2 regions of the Yersinia intermedia genome follow, and region 1 is predicted to be linked to the other one. Evidence: predicted binding sites of a transcription regulator. Region 1 holds the regulator's gene; the other holds the start of a gene.

Region 1 (11,938 bases):
AAACAAGCCAGCGTGGCTTCTGGGAAAGATTTTCGCTGTATTGCTGCAACTCATTAACGATGACTTTGGCATTCTCAATCGGATCAGATTCATCGGTCGGAGCCAGATCAACCAAGTGCAGCAGTACACGGCAACGTTCCAGATGCTTTAGGAAACGAATACCCAGACCGGCACCGTCTGATGCACCTTCGATCAAACCAGGAATATCGGCAACCACAAAGCTCTGCTCGTGATCCATTCGTACAACACCCAGACTTGGGATCAATGTCGTAAATGGATAATCAGCCACTTTGGGTTTAGCCGCAGAAACTGCACGGATAAAGGTTGATTTACCGGCGTTTGGCAAACCTAACATCCCTACATCAGCCAGCAGCAGCAGCTCAAGCATCAATTCACGGGTTTCGCCTTCAGTACCCATGGTTTTCTGGCGTGGCGCACGGTTAACCGATGATTTGAATCGGGTGTTACCTAACCCGTGGAACCCCCCTTTCGCGACCATCAGAATCTGGCCATGGCGGGTCATATCACCCACAATTTCACCGGTTCCCTGATCCAGTACACGGGTACCCACCGGGACTTTAATGGTGATATCTTTACCACGTTTGCCGGTACAATCACGGCTCTGGCCGTTCTGCCCACGTTCAGCACGGAAAGACTTCACAAAACGGTAATCAATCAGCGTGTTAAGGTTTTCATCGGCCAGCAGGAAAATATCGCCGCCATCACCACCATCACCACCGTCAGGACCACCATTAGGGATATATTTTTCGCGGCGGAAGCTGACGCAGCCGTTACCACCGTCACCCGCTACAACCAGAATCGTAGCTTCATCAACAAACTTCATTTACTTTCTCCGTAAATCATTCACCGGGCTGCTGCTTTTGCGGAGCAACCAGGTTTATTTCTGTCCGACGTGGCCACCAACGATGCCCAATTGCGGAAAACATTGCGCCTGCCACTACCACGAATGCGCCTGCGTATCCCACAAGGTTGAGGGACGGTGCGGCAAACATTTCTGGCCAAGCCAGCGCCAATAGAATTGAAAAAAACAAGGTAAACAGCGGCGTCAATGTGACGAGTGCGCTTACCTGCGCTGCCTGCCAGCGCGCCATAGCTTCAGCTAAAGCACCGTAACCTACCAGGGTATTAACCCCACAAAACAGTAAACAGGCAAACTGCCACCCATTTAGCTGAAAAATAACGGCGGGCTTCGCCATTGGGAATAATGCAATTGCACATAAAGTGTACAACAATAATAGGATTTGTTGCGATGCCATACGCCTTAATAGCACCTTCTGGGCAACACCATAGCTGACCCAAACAACCGCTGCACAGACACCCAATGCCACGCCAAGCGTATAATCAGTCAAACGGGTAAAGATTTCATACAGGCTGGTATTAAAAAATAACAGTAACCCGCATATCAGCATCCCCGCACCAATAACTTGGGTGATGCGCATCCGCTCTTTTAAAATCAGCACACTGGCAACCATCATACCTACCGGTGACAGTTGCCCAATAACCTGAGATGCCGTCGGACTTAGATATTGTAATGATGAACTGAAGAAGATGAAATTCCCCAGCAAGCCACACGTCGCAACTATCAGTAATACCAGCCAGCGACGTTGGCGAAAAAGTTTAAGAGAGGGCAACTGACGGCGTGAAGCCAGAATAATCCCCAAGCCGATAGCCGCCATCATGAAGCGATACCAAACAATGGTAAAAGGCTCCATGACCACAAGCACTTGCTTCATTGCAATCGGCAAGGCACCCCAGAATACGGCAGTGGTTAGTGCCAAAAAAATACCTAAACCAGCCTGCTGCTTCGTATCCATTTTTTACCGGAGGGGTTAACCCAGAAATGTAAAAAGCCCCGCAACGAAATTGCAGGGCTTACATCTATTTACAGGACGCGAAAAACTTATTCAGCTTCGATGCTGATAAATTTACGGTTTTTCGGGCCTTTAACTTCGAACTTGACTTTACCGTCAGTCAAAGCAAACAGAGTATGGTCTTTGCCGCAACCTACGTTGATGCCAGGATGGAACTTAGTCCCACGTTGACGAACGATGATGCTGCCTGCCAGAACTGCTTCGCCGCCAAAACGTTTTACGCCAAGACGTTTACTTTCGGAGTCACGACCGTTACGGGTCGAGCCACCAGCCTTTTTATGTGCCATTTATCCGCTCTCCTAAATCTTAAGCGCTGATGCCGGTGATTTTAACATCAGTGAACCACTGACGATGACCTTGTTGCTTACGGTAATGCTTACGACGACGGAATTTAACAATCTTAATCTTCTCGCCGCGACCGTGAGCAATTACTTCAGCCTTGATCTTGCCACCATCGACTAAAGGAGCGCCGATATTGATTTCTTCACCGTTAGCAATCATCAGAACTTGGTCAAACTCAACAGTTTCACCAGTTGCGATGTCCAGCTTTTCCAGGCGAATGGTTTGACCTTCGCTTACTCGGTGTTGTTTACCACCACTTTGGAAAACCGCGTACATATAAAACTCCGCTTTCCGTGCACTCCACTTTTGTAGTCCAGAGCGCACTATAAATATTCACAATAGGGCGCGAATTCTACGCAAAAATGCAGTGAATGACAAGTATATAATCAGCCCAAGAGAAGAAAAAAAGCACAGTTTCTTACATCATGTTTATTTGATGGTTTTTTCAAGTACAATCATAGTCTCAGGGAGCGTCATGTAATAATGTGGGCGGTAATCTCATCGTAGTTAAAGAGAAAAACAGCTGAATATAACAATGAACCTAGAAAAGATTATCGAGTTAACCGCGCCGGATATGGCGAATGTAAACACAACAATTCTCAACCAGTTGAACTCTGATGTCGTTCTCATCAATCAATTGGGCCATTACATTATCAGTGGTGGCGGGAAACGAATTCGCCCAATGATTGCCGTTTTGGTGGCCCGTGCATTGCACTATGAAGGTGATAAGCATATCACCGTCGCGGCATTGATTGAATTTATCCATACAGCAACCTTGCTGCATGATGATGTGGTCGATGAATCTGATATGCGCCGTGGTAAGGCGACAGCTAACGCTGCATTTGGTAACGCCGCCAGTGTATTGGTGGGCGACTATATCTATACACGCTCATTCCAGATGATGACCGGCCTGGAGTCTCTGCGCGTTCTTACTTTAATGTCTGAAGCCACAAACGTTATTGCTGAAGGTGAAGTCTTACAGTTAATGAACTGTAATAATCCTGACATCACTGAAGAAAACTATATGCAGGTTATCTATAGCAAAACGGCCCGTTTGTTCGAAGCGGCGTCACAGTCTGCTGCCGTGTTGGCTGATGCCACAGAAACGCAGGAGTTGGCATTACAGAACTATGGTCGTTATCTGGGTACTGCATTCCAGCTAATTGATGATCTGCTTGATTACAGCTCTGATGGCACCACTTTGGGCAAAAATACCGGTGATGACCTCAATGAAGGCAAGCCTACATTGCCCCTTCTGCATGCCATGCATAATGGCACAGTAGAGCAAGCCGCCATGATTCGGCAAGCAATTGAACAAGGCAATGGCCGCCATTTGCTCGAGCCAGTATTGGCAGCAATGCAGCAGTGTGGCTCACTTGACTATACCCGCCGGCGTGCAGAGGAAGAAGCAGATAAAGCCATTGCTGCGTTACAGATCCTGCCTGAAAGTGAATACCGTCTGGCGCTCGAAGGTTTAGCGCATATTGCCGTACAACGCAACTTTTAAACCCTTATAAAGAAACTATTGAGAAACTCGCGTCTTACCGCTCGGGTTTCTCTTTTCTGCTTTTAAGATAAACGCTTCATCAGTGTTCCTACCCCTTCCCGCAGCAAAAATGCAATAGCTTGCGAGCGCTCAACATCAGTGAGCTGATGGTAGGCTTCAATCCATATGGCCAATGGGTCATTGCGCGGCACAACATACTCAGCAGGATTTTCTTTCAAGCGTAAAACATTCAGCACATCAGGTGGCAGCCCCTCGATGGCATATTCCACCGCCTTTCCCTGCACCCCCAGTTTACGCCGGCGTTCCCAACCTTCCTTTCTGGCTCGGCCATTAACCCCTGCTGGACTTTTAGGCAACCCACCGATGCCAATCAGCTCAACTGCGGTAATCCATTGTTTTTTCATATCTATACTCTATCAATGAGCCGCTGTAGCAAGTCCCTAACGCGAAGTGAGCACCTGGTGGGCTAATCTGTTGTTAGCCGTTCGATCAGGCTTTTAGCTCCTTCCCGAAAAATAAACGTAATAACTTGCTCCCTTTCAGCCTCAGTAAAACGATAGTAAGCCTCTACCCATAGGGCCAATGGGTCTTGTCGCACTGGCGTATACTGTGCTGGCTCCTCCCGTAGATGTAATGAATTCATTATAGTGGAGGGCAAACTCTCAACATGGTATTCCACTGCTTTCCCTTGAACGCCACGACGGCGGCGCTGTTCCCATCCCTCACGTTTCGCCATAAGGTTAATACCTTGTGGTGACGATGGTAATCCTTCAAGACCTGCCAATTCCTTAGCGGCAAACCACTCTTTTTTCATGGTGTTGCTTCCTAATATGCGTTGTGGCTCAAAAAAGGAATATTTAGAAAACATTTAAAATCTTTTAGAAAATAAATGGTATGATCTTTCTAAATGGTCACTTTCTGTTCACAGTACGATTAACAATGTACCGTTATTTATATCACTAACGCGCCATCTGCTTAGAAAAAAAAGGATTAAAGATGATTTTAAAGAAATCTGATTGGCACCCAGCAGACATCATTGCCGCCCTACGTAAAAAAGGCACAACGTTAGCCGCTCTCTCCCGTAAAGCAGGGTTAAGTTCATCTACACTTGCCAATGCGTTAACTCGTCCCTGGCCAAAGGGGGAATGGTTGATTGCCGAATGTTTGGACATTCATCCTTCCGAAATCTGGCCGACACGTTATTTTGATCCAAAGACAGGGGTACTTATTGACCGAAAAGTGAGGATACGCCCAGCTATTGTTCGGGCATAAAAAAACCCTGCCAGCTTATCGCTCACAGGGTGGAGGTGACCATTTCATCAAATCGCCGAACATTGCTTCGGCGGTTGATAATATTATCTCAGGGGCAGCTTTAAGCCCCTGCTACTACTTATTATTGACGAACTGCTCGCCCAGCTCGATATCTTTGTGCAACACATCAAGCATGCTTTCTAGCGCTTGTTGTTCAAAAGCACTCAGTTTGCCAATGTCTTTACGTTCAGCAACACCGTTTTTACCTAACAGGATTGGCTGAGCAAAGAAACGGGCATATTTACCGTCACCTTCAACGTAAGAACATTCAACAACATTGCTTTCGCCTTGCAGAGCACGGACCAGAGAAAGACCAAAACGTGCCGCAGCTTGCCCCATAGACAGGGTCGCTGACCCGCCACCGGCTTTTGCTTCAACAACTTCAGTACCCGCATTCTGGATACGTTTAGTCAGATCAGCCACTTCTTGCTCGGTAAAGCTAATGCCTGGAATTTGTGACAACAATGGCAAAATAGTAACACCAGAGTGCCCACCGATAACCGGCACTTCGATATCCTGAGGTTGCTTACCTTTAAGTTCAGCAACAAAGGTATTAGAGCGGATGGTATCCAGTGTTGTAATGCCAAATAATTTGTTCTTGTCGTAAACACCGGCTTTTTTCAGCACTTCTGCGGCGATTGCAACAGTCGTGTTAACTGGGTTGGTAATGATACCGATTAATGCTTTCGGGCAAGTACGCGCGATTTGCTCAACCAGATTACGGACGATACCGGCATTAACATTGAACAGATCTGAACGATCCATGCCTGGTTTCCGTGCAACACCAGCAGAAATCAGAACAATATCGGCCCCTTGAAGGGCTGGGGTAGCATCTTCGCCGCTAAAGCCTTTAATATTAACAGCAGTCGGGATATGGCTCAGATCAACCGCAACACCAGGAGTCACTGGCGCGATATCATATAATGAGAGGTCTGAACCGGAAGGAAGCTGGGTCTTGAGTAGAAGAGCGAGGGCCTGGCCGATACCACCAGCGGCACCGAGAACTGCAACTTTCATCCTATACTCCTTTTTATATTTAATTTAAATTTGCCGTGAATTCATCTATTTAGGCACCTTAATTTATTGTGATTTTAAACACAATCTATTAACAGTCAGATTGAGATATCACGCATCAAAAAGGCGCATAAGACTTATGTATTTTAGAGTAAATCGCTTATTCATTAATGATATAGCGCACATTATTCTAAAATTTACCGAAGTATTCATGACAGGTTAATCGGCGGTTACATTACACCCTTCTGTTACATCAGAACAACATCATTTTAATAACATTTTGGTTACTCAAGCCGAATGTTAATAAAAACTGATTTAGCATAATCGTAACAGTAAGATGATGTTAAAATTTCACCACACCTTGATATCAGCGCTTTTATCGCCAATACTCCATAGTCATGTTGAATAAAAATTCATTTATATGCATAATAATCCTATTCATTATTGACTGTTCAAGGCATAGAAAATGCGTAATCCAGCAAAACAAGAAGATCTTATCAAGGCGTTTAAGGCGTTATTGAAAGAAGAGAAATTCAGTTCTCAAGGTGAGATCGTTTTGGCCTTGCAGGAAGAAGGCTTTGAAAATATTAACCAATCCAAAGTTTCGCGTATGCTGACTAAATTCGGCGCGGTTAGAACGCGTAACGCCAAAATGGAGATGGTTTACTGCTTACCAGCAGAATTGGGGGTACCAACAACCAGTAGCCCACTAAAAAATCTGGTTTTGGATGTCGATTATAATGATTCGGTCGTTGTGATTAATACCAGCCCAGGAGCAGCCCAGTTGATCGCCCGCCTGCTGGATTCATTAGGTAAAGCTGAAGGTATCTTAGGTAGTATTGCCGGTGACGATACCATTTTCACAACGCCTGCCAGAGGTTTTACTGTTAAACAACTGCATGAAGCTATCCTCGGGTTATTCGATCAAGAGCTTTAATTCCACACCTTTATGTTTGGTATATATAGATGCGGCCTTTTGCGCCGCACTGTATCTTTGTTATTGTTATTCCATTCATCACACCTCCTTAGCCTTTAGCCAGGGCATACAGCTACTAATTCCCGCCTAAACCGCAAAATCATCCTACCGTTCTCTCTATTGCAGTCAAAACCGCCACGCAGTAACGCACTTTTAGTCAAAAACGCTTATTTAATTGAAAACATTATATTTTTAATCAAACATGTTGTTTTTTAGTCACTTTTTATTCCTTTTAGTTCTTAAAAAGTAGTCACTAACGATAAAGTGACCTTAAATATTATTAGCTTGCTATTAATATTCTCAGTTACTAGATGTATACTCATTTTCGTGACGCAAATCACACTTCATAAGAAGTGATAAAGAACAAATAGAGGCAACAACATGAATATTAAAGCTACCATCGCAACCATTAGCATCCTGTCTGCACTGTCATTTGGTGTTTTTGCAGCGGATTCCATTAATGAAAATCAGGCGGCAAAATTACAACCTATGGGCACCATCACCGTCAGTGGCCTTAACGGTGCACCCTCTGATATTCGTCAGGCGCTATCGGATAAAGCTGATGCTATGGGCGCTAAAGCTTACAAAGTGATCGAAGTTCGAGAAGAGAATAACTGGCATGCCACTGCCAAGATTTACCAGTAATTCGCGATAGATACATCAAACATGGCGTGAAGCCAAAATTGAAATAAAAGTTAAATAACCAGTAAAAACAATAAACTAAAAGTACAAAAAATCATTCAAAGCACTTTTAGGTTATTGAATCTGATTGAGGAAAAATCATGAAAATCAAAACTACCCTTACAGCTCTGAGTTTACTTTCTGTGGTTGCTTTCGGTGCATCTGCTGCTGAATCAGTCAATGCCGCACAAGCAAGCAAAATGACTGATTTAGGCGCAATCAGTGTGAGCGGTATTACCGGTGCTCCTTCTGATATTGAACAGGCCATTGCGAATAAAGCTGACAGTGAAGGCGCTACTGCATACAAAATCATTGGTGTGCGTGAAGACAATGGCTGGCATGCCACTGCCAAAATTTACAAATAAGATTAAACGCCAGGAATGAAAGTAAATGCCCCGCATAGAGGGGCATACTTTCGTATCTTGATAATTTACTTAATAGACTGAAAATAAAGATAAATACTAATTTTTAGCTTATTGAATAGAGTATTGATTACAACAAAATGTTGGCTGAAGTCAGCCCCCGAATAATCCCTCGTCTATCCGACGAACCCTTTACCCCCGCTATCGCGGGGGCTTTTTTTATCCGGTTTAATCCTGCGATAACGTTTCTTGTTCCGCTTTTTTATCCAAAGCGCTCAGCAGTTTGTTATGAATCCCACCAAAACCACCGTTACTCATCACCAAAATGTGATCACCTGGTTGTGCTGTTTTCACGATCATATCGACTAACGTATCAATATCAGCACTCCAATACGCAGGCTGAATACATGCTTCAGCCACTTCCACTACCTGCCAAGGGATATGCTGCGGCTGGAACAGAAACACTTCATCCGCACGCCCTAATGAAGGTGCCAACTCATTTTTACATAACCCTAATTTCATCGTGTTAGAGCGTGGCTCCAAAACGGCCAGAATACGAGCCGTCCCACCCACTTTACTGCGCAGTGCCGCCAGGGTGGCAAGAATAGCGGTAGGATGATGAGCAAAATCATCATAAACAGTGACACCATTTGCTTCACCACGTAGCTCCAAACGGCGGCGGGCATTAATGAAATTACCCAGTGCCTTGCAAGCATCGGCGGGGGAAACCCCGACATGACGGGCAGCGGCAATCGCCATCAAACCGTTATGCATATTGTGTTCACCCACCAGCGACCAACTGACCTCACCCACTAATTTATTATCAAGAAATACTTCATAAACGCTGGCATCGGTTGATACTTTGCGTGCGAACCAACTGCCAGTTTCGCCAACCAACTCTTGCTCACTCCAGCACCCCATCGCCATCACTTGCTTCAGGTGATTATCATTATCTGGCACGATGATTTTGCCTGTCCCTGGTACTAAACGTACCAGATGATGGAATTGCTTCTGGATAGCTTTCAGATCGTCAAAAATATCGGCATGATCGAACTCAAGGTTATTCATAACCAGCGTTCTTGGGCTGTAGTGAACGAACTTGGAGCGCTTATCAAAGAAGGCGCAATCATATTCATCAGCCTCAATAACAAAGAATGGGCTATTACCTAAACGTGCTGAGACATCAAAATTACCCGGTACTCCGCCAATGACAAAGCCGGGTTCATAACCGCAGGCTTCCAGTATCCAGGTCACCATGCCCGCAGTCGTGGTTTTACCGTGGGTACCCGCCACCGCTAATACCCAGCGCCCTGGCAATACATGGTCATGTAGCCATTGTGGGCCAGAAACATAAGGGATACCTTGCTCTAATACAGCTTCAACACAAGGGTTACCGCGGCTCATGGCATTACCAATGATCACTAAATCCGGGGGAGGGCTCAATTGAGCGGGAGAGTATCCCTGAATTAAATCGATCCCTTGATTCTCCAGCAACGTGCTCATTGGTGGATACACGTTAGCATCCGCTCCCGTCACTTCATGACCTAATGAACGGGCCAGCATTGCCAGGCCGCCCATAAAAGTGCCGCAGATACCTAATATGTGAATGCGCATAAATTTTCCGTATTAATAAGCTTCGAGTTTGTCACCATTCTACCGCTCAGAACAGAGAGAAGAAATGGAATTGCCTATGAATCATTCTTACCTTTGGGCTACACTGCTGCAATCAGGTGAGTTGTTTGTTAATAAATCGATATTTAACCGTAGATCCAGGGATTGAGTCATGAAAACGTTAGGCGAATTCATAGTTGAGAAACAGCTAGACTTCTCTCACGCCACCGGCGAATTAACTGCATTACTTTCAGCAATCAAACTCGGCGCGAAGATTATCCATCGCGATATCAACAAAGCAGGTCTGGTTGATATTTTAGGTGCCAGCGGCGTTTCCAATATTCAGGGCGAAGACCAGATGAAACTGGACTTGTTTGCCAATGAAAAATTGAAAGCGGCCCTAAAAGCGCGGGGCGAAGTTGCCGGTATCGCGTCCGAAGAAGAAGATGATATTGTTATCTTTGATGGTGGCCGGGCAGAAAATGCCAAATATGTCGTTCTGATGGATCCACTGGATGGCTCTTCAAATATAGATGTGAATGTGTCCGTCGGTACTATTTTCTCCATCTACCGCCGCATTACCCCCTTTGGTACTCCGATTACCGAAGCTGACTTCCTGCAACCGGGCACAAAGCAAGTTGCAGCTGGTTATGTGGTATACGGCTCATCAACTATGTTGGTGTATACCACCGGTTATGGTGTTCATACTTTCACTTATGATCCATCGCTGGGTGTTTTCTGTTTATCCGGCGAAAAAGTGCGTTATCCCGCAACCGGTTGCATGTATTCCATCAACGAAGGGAACTACATTAAATTCCCATTGGGTGTGAAGAAATACATCAAGTACTGCCAGGAGCAAGATGAAGCCACCAAGCGCCCGTATACCTCGCGCTACATTGGTTCACTGGTTGCCGATTTCCACCGTAACCTGTTGAAAGGCGGGATTTATATTTACCCAAGCACGGCTAGCCACCCTCAAGGGAAACTGCGTTTACTGTACGAATGCAACCCTATGGCCTTCCTGGCAGAGCAAGCCGGTGGTAAGGCGACGGATGGGGTGAACCGCATTCTGGATATCGTGCCAGAGAAACTGCATCAGCGCGCACCTTTCTTTGTCGGTACCAAATCCATGGTGGAAGACGCAGAAGGTTTTATTGCTAGATTCCCGGATGAAGAAGCCAAGTAACTTGCACTAAATCCAACAGTGACAGAGAAATACATAAAACAGTGGCCACAAGCCGCTGTTTTTTTATGTGGCTCATAGAGAGCGCTCTGCCACAGGCAAATCACCGTCAGGCGGAAATAGCGCTCCATGCGCGGAACCGTCCGAAAAATGGGAGTACTTTCAAATCGACTTGGCTATAATAGCCAACACTCCATTTCTGGTTTGATAAAAGGAAACCGACATGAGCTTGAACCAAGTACCCGCAGGTAAAGACCTGCCAGAAGATATCTATGTAGTGATCGAAATCCCTGCGAATGCGGATCCGATCAAATATGAAATCGATAAAGAAACTGGCTCGCTGTTTGTAGACCGCTTCATGTCTACTGCCATGTTCTATCCATGTAACTACGGTTATATCAACAACACTCTGTCATTAGATGGCGACCCGGTTGATGTGCTGGTGCCAACACCGTATCCGTTGCAACCAGGTTCAGTGATCCGTTGCCGTCCGGTTGGTGTGTTGAAAATGACTGACGAAGCGGGTGAAGATGCCAAGCTGGTTGCGGTTCCACACAGCAAAATGACTAAAGAATACGATCACATAAAAGACGTGCAAGATCTGCCAGAACTGCTGAAAGCACAGATCAAACATTTCTTTGAACATTACAAAGACTTGGAAACAGGCAAGTGGGTGAAAGTGGACGGTTGGGAAGATGCCGCCGCTGCTAAAGCCGAGATCCTGTCCTCTTTCGAACGCGCGAAGAAGTAATTTCCCGTTTCGCATGTCAAAAAGCACCTTTTGAAAATGCTTTAAGCATGAAAAGTAAAAACACCGCCCTGTAAGCGGTGTTTTTTTTGTTAATTACAGCTTAATTTTACGGTTTGCCGCTTTCTTCATGGCGTTTTAGCCAGTCGCCACTGTAGATACGTGGTACACCTTCGAGCGGTAAGCGATAAAGGTATATCCACGCGCTACCATAAGGCGTCTGAATAAGTTCGCGCCGGTAATCCTTAGTATTACTTTTAAGTTCATCTAACTCATTCATAATAGATGAGTTAATCCGATAAACTTCACAA
Region 2 (11,938 bases), 1.6 Mb from region 1:
GTTCGATAGTCTTGAAAGTTAAGACGAATTAAGTAAGAATAGCAGTTGGAAGTAAATAAAGAGTGTAGTGACGGACGCGGGGTGGAGCAGCCTGGTAGCTCGTCGGGCTCATAACCCGAAGGTCGTCGGTTCAAATCCGGCCCCCGCAACCAATTACACTGTTAAGTAATAAAAAGCAATAGTAAGATAGAAAATAGAATTAAGACGGACGCGGGGTGGAGCAGCCTGGTAGCTCGTCGGGCTCATAACCCGAAGGTCGTCGGTTCAAATCCGGCCCCCGCAACCAATTCTTAATCATTTTCATATCAACATCAGACACCCTTAAGGGTGTTTTTTTGTTTCTACCGTTCAATAAAAAATGGCCTTGAGCAAGGGCTATACTGCCCCCGCCCCTATCTATACCACGCCCAATTACAACCGTGCCATCGCTCCACCATTAGCAAAATATGCTTTGATGCCAGCAAAAATAGATTCTGCAACTTGCTGCTGAAAATGGCTGGTACGTAACTTGCGCTCCTCTTCCAGATTACTGATAAACGCGGTTTCAACCAGAATTGAAGGAATATCCGGTGCTTTCAATACGGCGAACCCCGCCTGATCGACACGGTTCTTATGCAGCTTATTAACTTTCCCCATACGATTCAGCACTTCTTTGCCAAACTTCAGGCTGTCATTGATTGTCGCCGTTTGTAGCAAATCAATCATGGTATGGTCCAGATAGCGATCACCACTCTTGCTGACACCACCAATCTGGTCGGCCTCATTCTGTGTCTGGGCCAGGAAACGCGCGGCGGTACTGGTTGCACCCTTGGTTGATAGCGCAAAAACTGAGGAACCTCTGGCTGCCTGACTGGTAAATGCATCCGCATGAATTGAAATAAATAAATCTGCTCGCAATTTACGGGCCTTCGCCACCCGTACTTTCAATGGGATAAAGACATCTTCATTACGGGTCATAAATACCCGCATATTGGATTCTTTCTGAATCAACGCCCGTAACCGACGGGCAATTTGTAGCACGATGTCTTTTTCACGGGTTTTATTTCGACCAATAGCACCGGGATCTTCCCCGCCATGACCCGGGTCCAGCATGATAACTATCGGCCTATCACGCCCTGCTTTACCTGCTTTTGGTGTCTCTGCGGGTAAATTACGCTCCACGTCGCCTTTATTATAATCTTCCAATAATGCCAATAATGGGTCGTCCTCAGCGGAGGTGCTGCCTTGAGTGGGATATAAATCCACCACTAAACGATTTCGAAATTCAGCAAAGGGCTTTAGAGTAAATAACTGGGGGCTGATGCTCTGCTTCAGCTCCAAAACCAACCGGACAGTATTTTTATCAAACTGCCCTACTCGGACCTGCTTCAGATAAGGATCACCAGACTGAACCTGATTAGTTATCTGTTTCAGGACGCTATTTAAATGGACACCTTCAATATCAACCACAATACGATCAGGATTGGTAAGGGCGAATTGGCGATACTTCAGCGGAGTATTGGACTCCAACGTGACCCGGGTATAGGTTGACGAGGGCCAAACCCGGACTGCAATAATTTGTGAGGAAGCAGCAAATCCAACTCGGCTGACACTCAGCATCCAGGCACTAGCAGCACCTTGCAAGAGACGGCGACGCCCAGGATTATGATTTGAATCTGCCATGTAACTCCAAAGTAACTACCAAAATATGAATAAAAAACGCACAAAAAAAATTATGTGCAAAAACTTTAACGAATCAATCCCACGCTGTCATTAGAAAAACATTTTTTATGTTATTCAATTTATTAATACAGATACACCATAGATATGCATTTGATAGTGATTTGGTGCTTGCCATCTTGGTCAAAAAAGAATAAAAATACAAAAATATCGAATAAAAATTCAAAGAGGGTCTGCCGTGAAGGAACGTAGTACTGAACTGGTCCAGGGATTTCGCCACTCAGTTCCCTATATCAACGCGCACCGTGGCAAGACATTCGTTGTCATGTTGGGTGGCGAGGCGATTGAGCATGAGAACTTCGCTAATATCGTTAACGATATAGGTTTGTTGCATAGCCTCGGGATCAGGTTGGTCGTGGTATACGGTGCGCGCCCACAGATCGACAGCAATTTGGCACAGCATCATTACGAACCTATTTATCACAAACATACCAGGGTAACGGATGCTCGAACGCTGGAAATGGTGAAGCAAGCGGCTGGCCTATTGCAGTTGGATATCACTGCAAGATTATCAATGAGTCTCAATAATACCCCGTTACAAGGTGCGCATATTAATGTAGTCAGTGGCAACTTCATTATTGCTCAGCCGCTGGGTGTGGATGATGGTGTGGATTATTGTCATAGCGGGCGTATTCGTCGTATCGATGAAGAGGCAATTCACCGTCAATTAGATAATGGCGCAATCGTGTTATTAGGCCCGGTTGCAGTATCGGTGACCGGTGAGAGTTTTAACCTCACGTCTGAAGAAGTTGCCACACAGTTAGCTATCAAATTAAAAGCAGAAAAGATGATCGGTTTCTGCTCATCCCAAGGGGTGACTGACAGTGAAGGTAATATTATCTCTGAGCTGTTCCCGAATGATGCTCAAAAACGAATTGAAGATCTGGAACAAGAGGGTGATTACAACTCCGGTACAGTGCGTTTTCTGCGTGGCGCGGTGAAAGCTTGCCGCAGCGGTGTACGCCGGAGCCATTTACTGAGCTATCAGGAGGATGGCGCACTGGTACAAGAGCTATTCTCCCGTGATGGTATCGGTACCCAGATCGTTATGGAAAGTGCTGAGCAAGTGCGCCGCGCTACCATCAATGATATTGGTGGCATACTTGAATTGATTCGCCCACTGGAACAGCAAGGCATTCTGGTGCGTCGTTCACGGGAACAGCTTGAAATGGAAATCGACAAGTTCACGATTATTGAACGGGATAATTTGACGATTGCCTGTGCAGCGCTCTATCCGTTTCCTGAAGAACAAATAGGTGAGATGGCCTGCGTGGCGGTACATCCTGATTATCGCAGTTCTTCACGGGGGGAAATGCTACTAAAGCGCGTTGCTGACCAAGCTCGGCAGATGGGGCTTAAAAAGCTGTTTGTACTGACTACACGCAGTATTCACTGGTTCCAAGAGCGCGGTTTTACACCTGCCGAAGTAGAGGTTTTACCGATTCAGAAGCAGGAACTGTATAACTATCAACGGCGCTCAAAGATCCTGCTGGCTGATTTGTAGCTGTACCGACTGTCGCTGTATGTATTGATTGTAGATATTGAGCCTAATTATCTATCAGAACTTATTTAATTTATTCCCCACATAATGAGCATTACAGGGAGGTCGCAAGCCGCGGCCCCCTTGCCAGACCAATTAATGGTCTGCATAACTCACTCTTTGTGGCGCCACGCAGCAAGCGTAAACTCATGTCAACGCATTCAAACGATCCACTAACCCACTCAGACGAAGTGTCGGTGTGCGTATCGCATTGCTTAACACCGTATCGCTGCAATACAGTGTTAAACGCTGGCGGGCGCGGGTTATCGCGGTATAAACCAATTCACGCGTTAATACCGGCATAAAGGTATTTGGTAATACCAGTGCGGTATGTTCAAACTCTGATCCTTGAGACTTATGAACAGTCATGGCATAAGCCGTTTCATGACTGGGAAGACGGCTGGGTTGTACCGATTTTATGTTGCCATCCGGTAACTGGAAATGCACCCGTAGTTCTCCCTCGCCGTCATATAAAGCAATGCCAATATCACCATTGAAGAGGCCTAACGCACTGTCATTAAGCCCGATCATCACTGGCCGACCGGCATACCAACGCCCAGTTGGGCCTGGGGCTCGCTCAATTAACCTCTTGTGATGCAACAATTGTTCAATCCGCTCATTCAATCCACTGACACCAAATGGCCCACTTCGCAATGCACATAACAATTGATAACGACCAAATGCTGCCAGCACATCCGCAGCATGGGCACCTGTGGCTGCCAATTGGAGATAATGCTGATAGCCCGCAACGCAATCCTCCAGCAACCGTTGGTAGTCATCCGAATCAGTTAGAGAAAAATGTTCAACATCTGAATATGCACCCTTAAATACTGATAATGCATCCCGATACTTACCTGCATTAACCGCTAAAGCGAGCTGACCGATGCCCGATTTCTCATCAAACCGATAGCTCTTACGCAATAAACACAGGCTATCACGTACATTGACCGTATCCGTCGGTACTGCTCCAATCGGTATATTTCCGGCCAATGTGCATCCTGTCAGCCGCGCTAACTGTTCTGCACGGGCCTTGCTATAACCCAACTCAGCAAAGCGGCATATATCCCCCAATACCGCCCCGGCCTCAACCGAAGCCAATTGATCTCGGTCCCCGAGGAAAATGACTTGAGCTTTAGCGGGCAAAGCGGCAATTAGCCGCGCCATCATGGGTAAATCCACCATCGACGCTTCATCTACCACCAGCACATCAAGATTTAATGGATTACCTCGGTGATAACGCAAACGTTGACTGTTTGGTTGAGCGCCTAACAAACGATGCAGAGTGGATGCTTGATCGGGCAATAACTTGCGCTCGGCGTCTGTAAGTGTGAGCTGGCGGATGGCATTCCCCAATGACTCAGTCAGCCGCGCAGCAGCTTTACCGGTTGGGGCGGCAAGCTGGATACGTAAACGTTGCCCTGGGCTAAGCTGTATCAGCGCAGTTAATAGCTTGGCTACTGTGGTGGTTTTCCCTGTTCCCGGCCCACCGGAAATCACCGAGATACGGCGAGTAGCAGCAACTGCGGCGGCCACTTTCTGCCAGTCAATCTCCGTGCCTGACCGACCAAATAGGCGGTCCAGTGTCTCTGTTAACAGGTTTTCGTTAACGTCCCTGGCTTCATTAACGAATAAAGCGGTATTGTCACTGGCAATAAACCGCACCACATCCCCCTCGTACTGCCACATCCGTTGAAGATACAATCGTTCATTTTGCAAAACCAACGGCGTTGGCAATGAGCCATCACTGACCGCCGGAGAATTATTTAATACTTGTATCCAACGCGACAGATCTGGAGCACCAGCAGCCTGCCATAATGTTTGAGATAATCCAGCCTGCCGCCCACCAAACAGTTGTTCTGGTTGCAGATAGCTCAATGGCAGACACACATGCCCGGCTCCCGCTTCGGCACTGAGAATAGCCGCTGCCAATTGCAGCATGGGGCCATCATCCCCTGCAATCATGCGAGAAAATTGAACATCCAGAGGGCGTAGTAAGTGGTCACGAACCGCTTGGTCCAGTAGAGCCATCATCTTGATGAATCCTCATCTGCCTGAGCAGTACCACTTTCGTGACCTGAAAGTAGAACAACCTCATTGCCACTGAATAAACAATCCATTCCTTCAATCAGCCCCAGTTCAGGACGACAACTAAATATGCCGTTACCTGGATGTTGTTTATCGACACCACGCAAGAAGAGATAAATGACACCACCGAAGTCACGTTGATAGTCATAATTGCCTAAACGATGACGTAAATAGCGATGTAAAGCCAAGGTATATAGCTGATATTGCAGATCATAACGATGCTCAGCCATCGCTTGAGCCATCAATTGTGCGGTATAAGCGCTGCTGTCTTCCCCTAGCCAATTAGATTTGTAATCTAGTAAGTAATATTTACCCTGCCAGCAGAATACCAAGTCAATAAAGCCCTTAAGCATCCCTCTGACTTGCTGAAAATCTAGCACCGGGCACTGGCGTGAGAGCGGGTCATAATGCTTGATTAAGGCATCTAATTGATTAGCGCGTAGCAAGGTATCGATTGGCAAATAAAACTGTAGTTCCGCCTGCTTGCTATCCGGCGTCAATCCCGCCAAGGTTACGCCCGTATCATTAAGGGGGACATGCATAATGTCACTTAGCCATTGATACAACATTGGCGACCATTGCTCGCCAAAACCCTGTTGCTGCAATTGCTCCGCTAGCCAGTCCGGTTCAATAGGTTGGCTAAAATCTAATGGCTCAAGTAAATCATGCAGAAAAGTCCCCGGTGCGGCCCCTCTGGGGAAGGTATGGGGCGTTAAATCGGCTGCGGCGATGGGTGCTTGTTCACCGACGGCATCACTATCTAACCGTGGTAATAGCTCCTGTAAAGGGATATTCAGAGCCTGCGATTTAGAACCATGCTGCTGTAGGCCGGAATAACTGGTAACCCGCCAAAAGTCATGCATTTGTCGGTTAAACTGACGTGCGGCGAGTTCTGGCAAAATTTCAGGCCGAGGCTGCCAAGCTGTAGCATCAGGACGTTCCGCCAGTAAGACCGCAATGTCACCGCCAGAAGAAGCGGTTAGCTCGGCCAACTTATCAGCCAAATATTGCGCGTCGCCAGCTTGTCCATGTTGAACCAAATAACCTAAAGCGCTAAGGTGCATGTCGCTTTCGCCCTGTTTTTTCCGCCCGCCTTTAATCAGTGGTGCAATACCGATACTGCAATGATAAACCGCACGGGTTAGAGCAACGTAGAGTAACCGTAAGTCTTCTGCCAACCGCTCTTCTTCCGCCAAAGACTGGCTCTCTTCATCAGCATTCAGATCAAGCAGAGCCTCAAAGCTATGACGATCGTGATATAGCACGTCCTGCTGCTGACGGAAATTACCGACAAAAGGGAGCCAAACCAACGGATATTCCAACCCTTTTGATTTATGAATTGTAATCACCTGAACCAAATGGCGATCACTTTCCAAACGCAATTGCTGGTTATCCGACTGATGATTTGGTTGCGCTATTTGTTGTGCCAGCCAACGGATTAGTGCGTGCTCACTATCAAGTTGTGATGCAGCCTCTTGTAGTAGCTCCCCCAAATGCAGCAAATCTGTCAACCGGCGTTCTCCACCAGGGGTCGCCAGCAAGTTTTCAGCTAAATGGCGCTGTGCCATAATTTCCCGCAGCATAGGAAGCACACCACGGCGCTGCCAATGTTGACGATAACCATCGAATTCATCGACCAGCGTATCCCAGGCGCGCTCATCGTGATTCAATGCATCCAACATCTGTGCATCCAATCCCAGCATCCCAGTTGCCATCGCACTGCGTAAGGCTCTCTCCTGCTCTGGGGCCAGCACAGCCTGCAATAACCACAATAGATCTTTGGCTTCCGCCGTATCAAACACACTGTCGCGATTGGACAAGTAAACCGATGGGATAGCCAGAGCACTCAGTGCATCGCGGACCAAAGCAGCCTCTGCCCGGCTACGAACCAAAATAGTAATATCAGATGCCTGAACCGGTCTGGAGCCTGCCGTTGTCACTAACTGCGCCAACCCCTTCTGCCCATCCACCAGCCAGTCACGGATTTGACTGGCGCACTGCCGGGCCATCAATTGTTGGTATTCACTAACCCCAACCCCCTCCCCCGGTTGCAGCCAAAAAGAGATAGCTGGCTGCTTTTTCCCTTTAATTTCAAAAGATAGACGGCTATTTTTTTCAGCAGCCGCCACCTTGATAAAGGGGATTTGTTCAAACAGAAAAGGAACTTCAACCGAACTAAAAAGCCTGTTTACTGATTGAACCATCGGGAAAGAGGAGCGCCAATTAGTCTCTAGCGTATAGTGGGCACTTACTTCTGAGCGAGCGCGAATATAGGTAAAAATATCTGCACCACGGAAGGCATAAATAGCCTGTTTAGGGTCACCAATCAGTAATAAACCACACTCACTTTGGTTACCATAAAGCGTGTGGAAAATACGGTATTGCTGGGGATCGGTATCCTGAAACTCATCAATCATTGCTACTGGATAACGGGTGCGAATAGATTGAGCTAACAACTCGCCACCTGGCTGCTGTAATGCTGCATCCAATTTACTGAGCAAGTCATCAAAGCCCAATTCCGCCCGCTGCCGTTTCTCCTGCTGGACAGATGTTCGTATTTCGCTAATTGCGCGAGCTAAAATCAGATCTCTTAGCGTCAAAGGTTGTTCGAAGATACTGTCTATTGCACTGAACACCGAGTGTTGTGGGGCCGCACCTTTTTTGGTTTTCTCAAATAGTATCGATTGGCGAAACTTTTCCAACTCTTTAGGCAACTGATAATCGCCGGTCTCCTGCACTGCCCATATCCCAACCTTTTCTAGCCAGTTAGGTAAATATCGGCTGCTGTAGCTACGCTTATCAACGCCTGATGCGCTAATCAACGCTTCCAACTCATGAGCCACCGCACGCCACTGCGCTTTGACAGCATCAATTTGCACAACTATTTGCTGATGCCGACTGAGTATCGTTTCATCATCACCAGGCGCTTGCCGAAATTTTGGTGTTTCCCCCTGCAAATAAGTGGAAAGGTCTTTGAGCAATGCCTCAGGCCCACTCCATTCCTGGCTGACTGCGCGTGCCACAGCCAACGGGAGCGGATAGCAGTGACGCCGCCAAAAATCGGCACAGGCCTGTCTGCGTAAGGGCTGTTCATCCTGAAGCAATGTTTGTTCAAACAAAATGCCAGATTCAAAAGCATTATTAGACAGCATTCTCTGACAAAAGCCGTGAATGGTATAAATTGCAGCTTCATCCATCTGACGCTCAGCAGCAAGTAGCTGTGCTGCGGCCTCGTTCAGATCACCAATTTCGGCTAATAAAGCCTTATGCATTAGGTCATCGCTGACTCCCCGCACGCAAGCAATACGCAACCCATGGATATTGTCGCGAATTCGCCCTCTCAACTCTTCAGTTGCGGCCTCAGTAAAGGTCACCACCAGGATTTCGTCTACCATTAGCGGGCGACTAAACGCGGCGCGCGCGCCTAAACCAAGCAGCAATCGCAGATAAAGAACCCCAATGGTAAATGTCTTACCAGTACCGGCAGAGGCTTCGATCAGCCTCTCACCGTATAAAGGGAGCGTCAGCGGCTCTAGCCGCTGGGGAGTCATTGATGTCATGGAACCAGTACCTTCTGCGGCAGGGTCGCCTGCAAGGCAGATGTTGTCGGATAGGTCGTCCATCCTTTAGGCACCGCATACCCACCCGCCGTTTGCCCCTGACCTTTAACTTGAGAAAGCAGAGCCAGACCTTGCGGTTTAATCACTGCTTGCTGGAAGAAATCAGCTAATGCAGTGCTGTTAAGTTGCTTCACATGAGCAATCATTTTCTCGCGGCTATCAAACGCAAAATTATTACGATTGAAATCATTACTGTAACGGCTAGTCTCTTCCTCCAAGGTCTGTGGTCGTTGCAGTAACTGGTTAATTAACCCTTGTTTATATTGTTCAAAATCAGCAGGTTTCATTTCACGCAGGCGTTTTTCAGCCTGCGGATAGAAAGCAAGATAGCGTTGATACAGGTAATCAGGTTGTTTGCTGTTACTTTGCAACAAGAACCCCAGCCCCCACTGGCGACCAACCGACATCGGGAAGGCAAATACCGCATAACCGAGTTGTTCTTCGGTTCGTAGCTGATCATAGAACCACGGTTGAACAATTTGCCCCAGCAAAGCACTGTGCGCCATACCGTCAATTTCTGTATAGCCGGTGGGAACATAGACTGCTGCCAGTGCAGCATCAGAACTGCTGCCAAGCCGTTCCATATTGGCCAGTTGAGCCTTCTCAACAACAACATCTTCGCCGGTCCACCAAGTGGTACCCGTTGAAGCCAACTGTTTTTTCAACGATTCTGCCAGTTCGGTAACCTGCTGAGCCGTCATATTACCCACCGCCAATACTTTCAGCGCGGATTGTTTCAGCAAGCTATCACGATAAGTCAGCACATCTTGCACGTTGATAGTATCAAGCAATTTGCGCCGTTCATTGCGTTCGGAATAAGGAACCTGAGACAACAGTTTAGCTGGCTGAATTGCCAGTTCATAAGCTTTGCCTTTCTCGGCCACGTCCAACTGCTCGCGATACCAAGATTTAGCCTGCACTAATTGATCTTCTGTTGGTGTGAAGCTGGAGTAACCTTCAACCAGCGTGGTTAGCAATTGCGGCATCCGCTGTGTGAAACCATTAGCACTGACATACAAACCGTTGTTAGGCGCGGTTGAGAAACTGATCCCGCCGATCGAGGCTTGGTAACTCAGCTCATCAAGTGAAAGACCTGCCAGATAATCAGTCAGGGCAAAGAGCACCTGATGGCGGGCGGTATCCAACGCATGTGGATTGCGAAAAGCAAGCGTGATATCGGCTTTCGGTTCATCAGCAAAATACTGACTTGGCATGTAAAACACCCGTAACCCCGGTTGTTCCGCGACATTCTGTGGCCGGATGATATTTTTATCAGCTTTGATCAGAGTAAAGTTATCTGGGATGTAGGGGTTAAGTGCCGGTAGATTCAGGGTGATATTCTCCCCAAGTTGTTGCCAGTCTTTCATCTCTTGTGGGCTAATTTTATTGACCTGATAAGGAGCATCAACAAAATAGGCTACTTTATTGTGAGGTTCTTCAGGGCTGACAAACCAGATCCGCGCATTCTCTGGCGTCATTTCAGCCAACCGGGCAGCAATAGCCTTGGGATCATAATGATCCGCCAGATAGGGCGCATCAAGTACATGTGCGACAGGTACTCGCAACATCATATCCACCAGCCACTCGATGTAATCCATATCCCGCGTGATTGAGGGATAACGGAAATCCAGATTCAAAACATGGGCTATCTCGTCGAAATAACTCTGTTTAATGCCATCTTTTTGCAACATTTTGATGTAATCAAAGATAGCGGCTACCACCACATCACGTTTGGCCAGACCTTTATCCGTGAGTGATACCGAAATAGAGAATACCCCTCCATTGCGATCTACCATTGGATCGGCACCGGCATTAATAGCATCTGCCAGCCCCTGTTTTTGTAGCCAGTCGGACAACGTATCTTTACTGCGATTACCCATCAAATAGCTAACATAGGTATCTGTTTTGCTGCGAAATTCCGCACTATTATTCTCAATACGGAAGTCTATTTTTAACTGTTTACGAGGTTGGGCTGGAACATAATGAATAATAATACCGGTTTGGTCCGGTGTTACAGCAGGTACCGTAATTGGAGGAACTTTTGCCTCCCGATTCGGAATCCGGCCAAAGGTATCAGCCGCTAACTGTGCTAATTGATCCAGAGGCTGATTACTATACAGCACCCCCACCATCAAATTGGCTGAGTAGTAACGATGATAAAAGCTCAGTAGCTCATCATGTAATTTGCCATCAGGCTTGTCTTTGAGCGTATCAAGATTACCGCCCGAGAACCGCGCACTAGGGTGAGCAGGATTAAGCGTTTCGGCATTAACTTGCGCCATGCGCATCCCATCACGCGAGCGGGCCATCGTCAATTCAGCATTGACCGCATTACGTTCACGATCAGCATTGATAGGGTCTAATAAAGGTTCTGCAATAGCATCGGCTAAACGCTCAACGGCCGGTACCAATGCATCATTTTCAATTTCAAGATAAAAGGCGGTTCGATAAGAAGCAGTGCTAGCATTATGACTACCGCCATGCTTTTTCAGAAACTCAGAAAAACTGCCTGGTTCTGGGAAACGTTTAGAACCCATCAATAACATGTGTTCCAGATAATGAGCTAAACCCAACTGGTTATTAGGATCTTCCAATGACCCGACAGGCAACGCCAATGCCGCCAAGGATTTAGGTGCTTGCGCATCAGAAACTAGCAACACGGTCATACCATTAGGCAGCTTTATTGCCTGATATTTACGCAGATCATGTTCACTTTTGTGAATAGCTTCTGCCAGTGGTTGCCATGCAGGCGCTGCGGCCCAACTCAGAGGTGCCAGCAAACCTAATAAGAAAAATATACCCATGATGCGGGCAAACTGTTTATGCATTCCTTTTCTCCCCTAACCCCTTCAAAATTACCGCTCAAAGCCGCAGCCAACTTTCTGGTATTGACAAGCCTGGCGAGCCATTAGCAGTTCTCACGCCTTATTATGGCGGGCAATCGGTAATAAATAACATTCCGTTTCATGTATTA

What was found. The regulator ArgR, encoded in region 1, controls arginine synthesis, uptake and breakdown. The targets are predictions, from matches to a motif close to ANTGAATAAAAATACANT.
Region 2: argA (amino-acid N-acetyltransferase) is a predicted target of ArgR. The motif match lies at 1,848-1,865, and genes of this name have one in related genera.

The regions. Positions count from the first base shown of each region.
Region 1 covers NZ_LR134116.1:4,171,696-4,183,633, forward strand. The annotation lists gene cgtA (Obg family GTPase CgtA) at 1-844, opposite strand, end outside; gene EL015_RS19045 (DMT family transporter) at 861-1,835, opposite strand; gene rpmA (50S ribosomal protein L27) at 1,922-2,179, opposite strand; gene rplU (50S ribosomal protein L21) at 2,199-2,510, opposite strand; gene ispB (octaprenyl diphosphate synthase) at 2,770-3,741, shown strand; gene EL015_RS19065 (DNA-binding protein) at 3,804-4,145, opposite strand; gene EL015_RS19070 (DNA-binding protein) at 4,208-4,555, opposite strand; gene EL015_RS19075 (helix-turn-helix domain-containing protein) at 4,738-5,013, shown strand; gene mdh (malate dehydrogenase) at 5,128-6,069, opposite strand; gene argR (transcriptional regulator ArgR) at 6,533-7,003, shown strand; gene yhcN (peroxide/acid stress response protein YhcN) at 7,424-7,687, shown strand; gene EL015_RS19095 (YdgH/BhsA/McbA-like domain containing protein) at 7,825-8,088, shown strand; gene mpl (UDP-N-acetylmuramate:L-alanyl-gamma-D-glutamyl-meso-diaminopimelate ligase) at 8,314-9,699, opposite strand; gene fbp (class 1 fructose-bisphosphatase) at 9,869-10,882, shown strand; gene ppa (inorganic diphosphatase) at 11,103-11,630, shown strand; gene EL015_RS19115 (gamma-glutamylcyclotransferase family protein) at 11,737-11,938, opposite strand, start outside.
Region 2 covers NZ_LR134116.1:974,559-986,496, reverse strand. The annotation lists tRNA gene EL015_RS04535 (tRNA-Met) at 76-152, shown strand; tRNA gene EL015_RS04530 (tRNA-Met) at 210-286, shown strand; gene amiC (N-acetylmuramoyl-L-alanine amidase AmiC) at 412-1,662, opposite strand; gene argA (amino-acid N-acetyltransferase) at 1,898-3,223, shown strand; gene recD (exodeoxyribonuclease V subunit alpha) at 3,407-5,290, opposite strand; gene recB (exodeoxyribonuclease V subunit beta) at 5,287-8,904, opposite strand; gene ptrA (pitrilysin) at 8,901-11,792, opposite strand; gene recC (exodeoxyribonuclease V subunit gamma) at 11,883-11,938, opposite strand, start outside.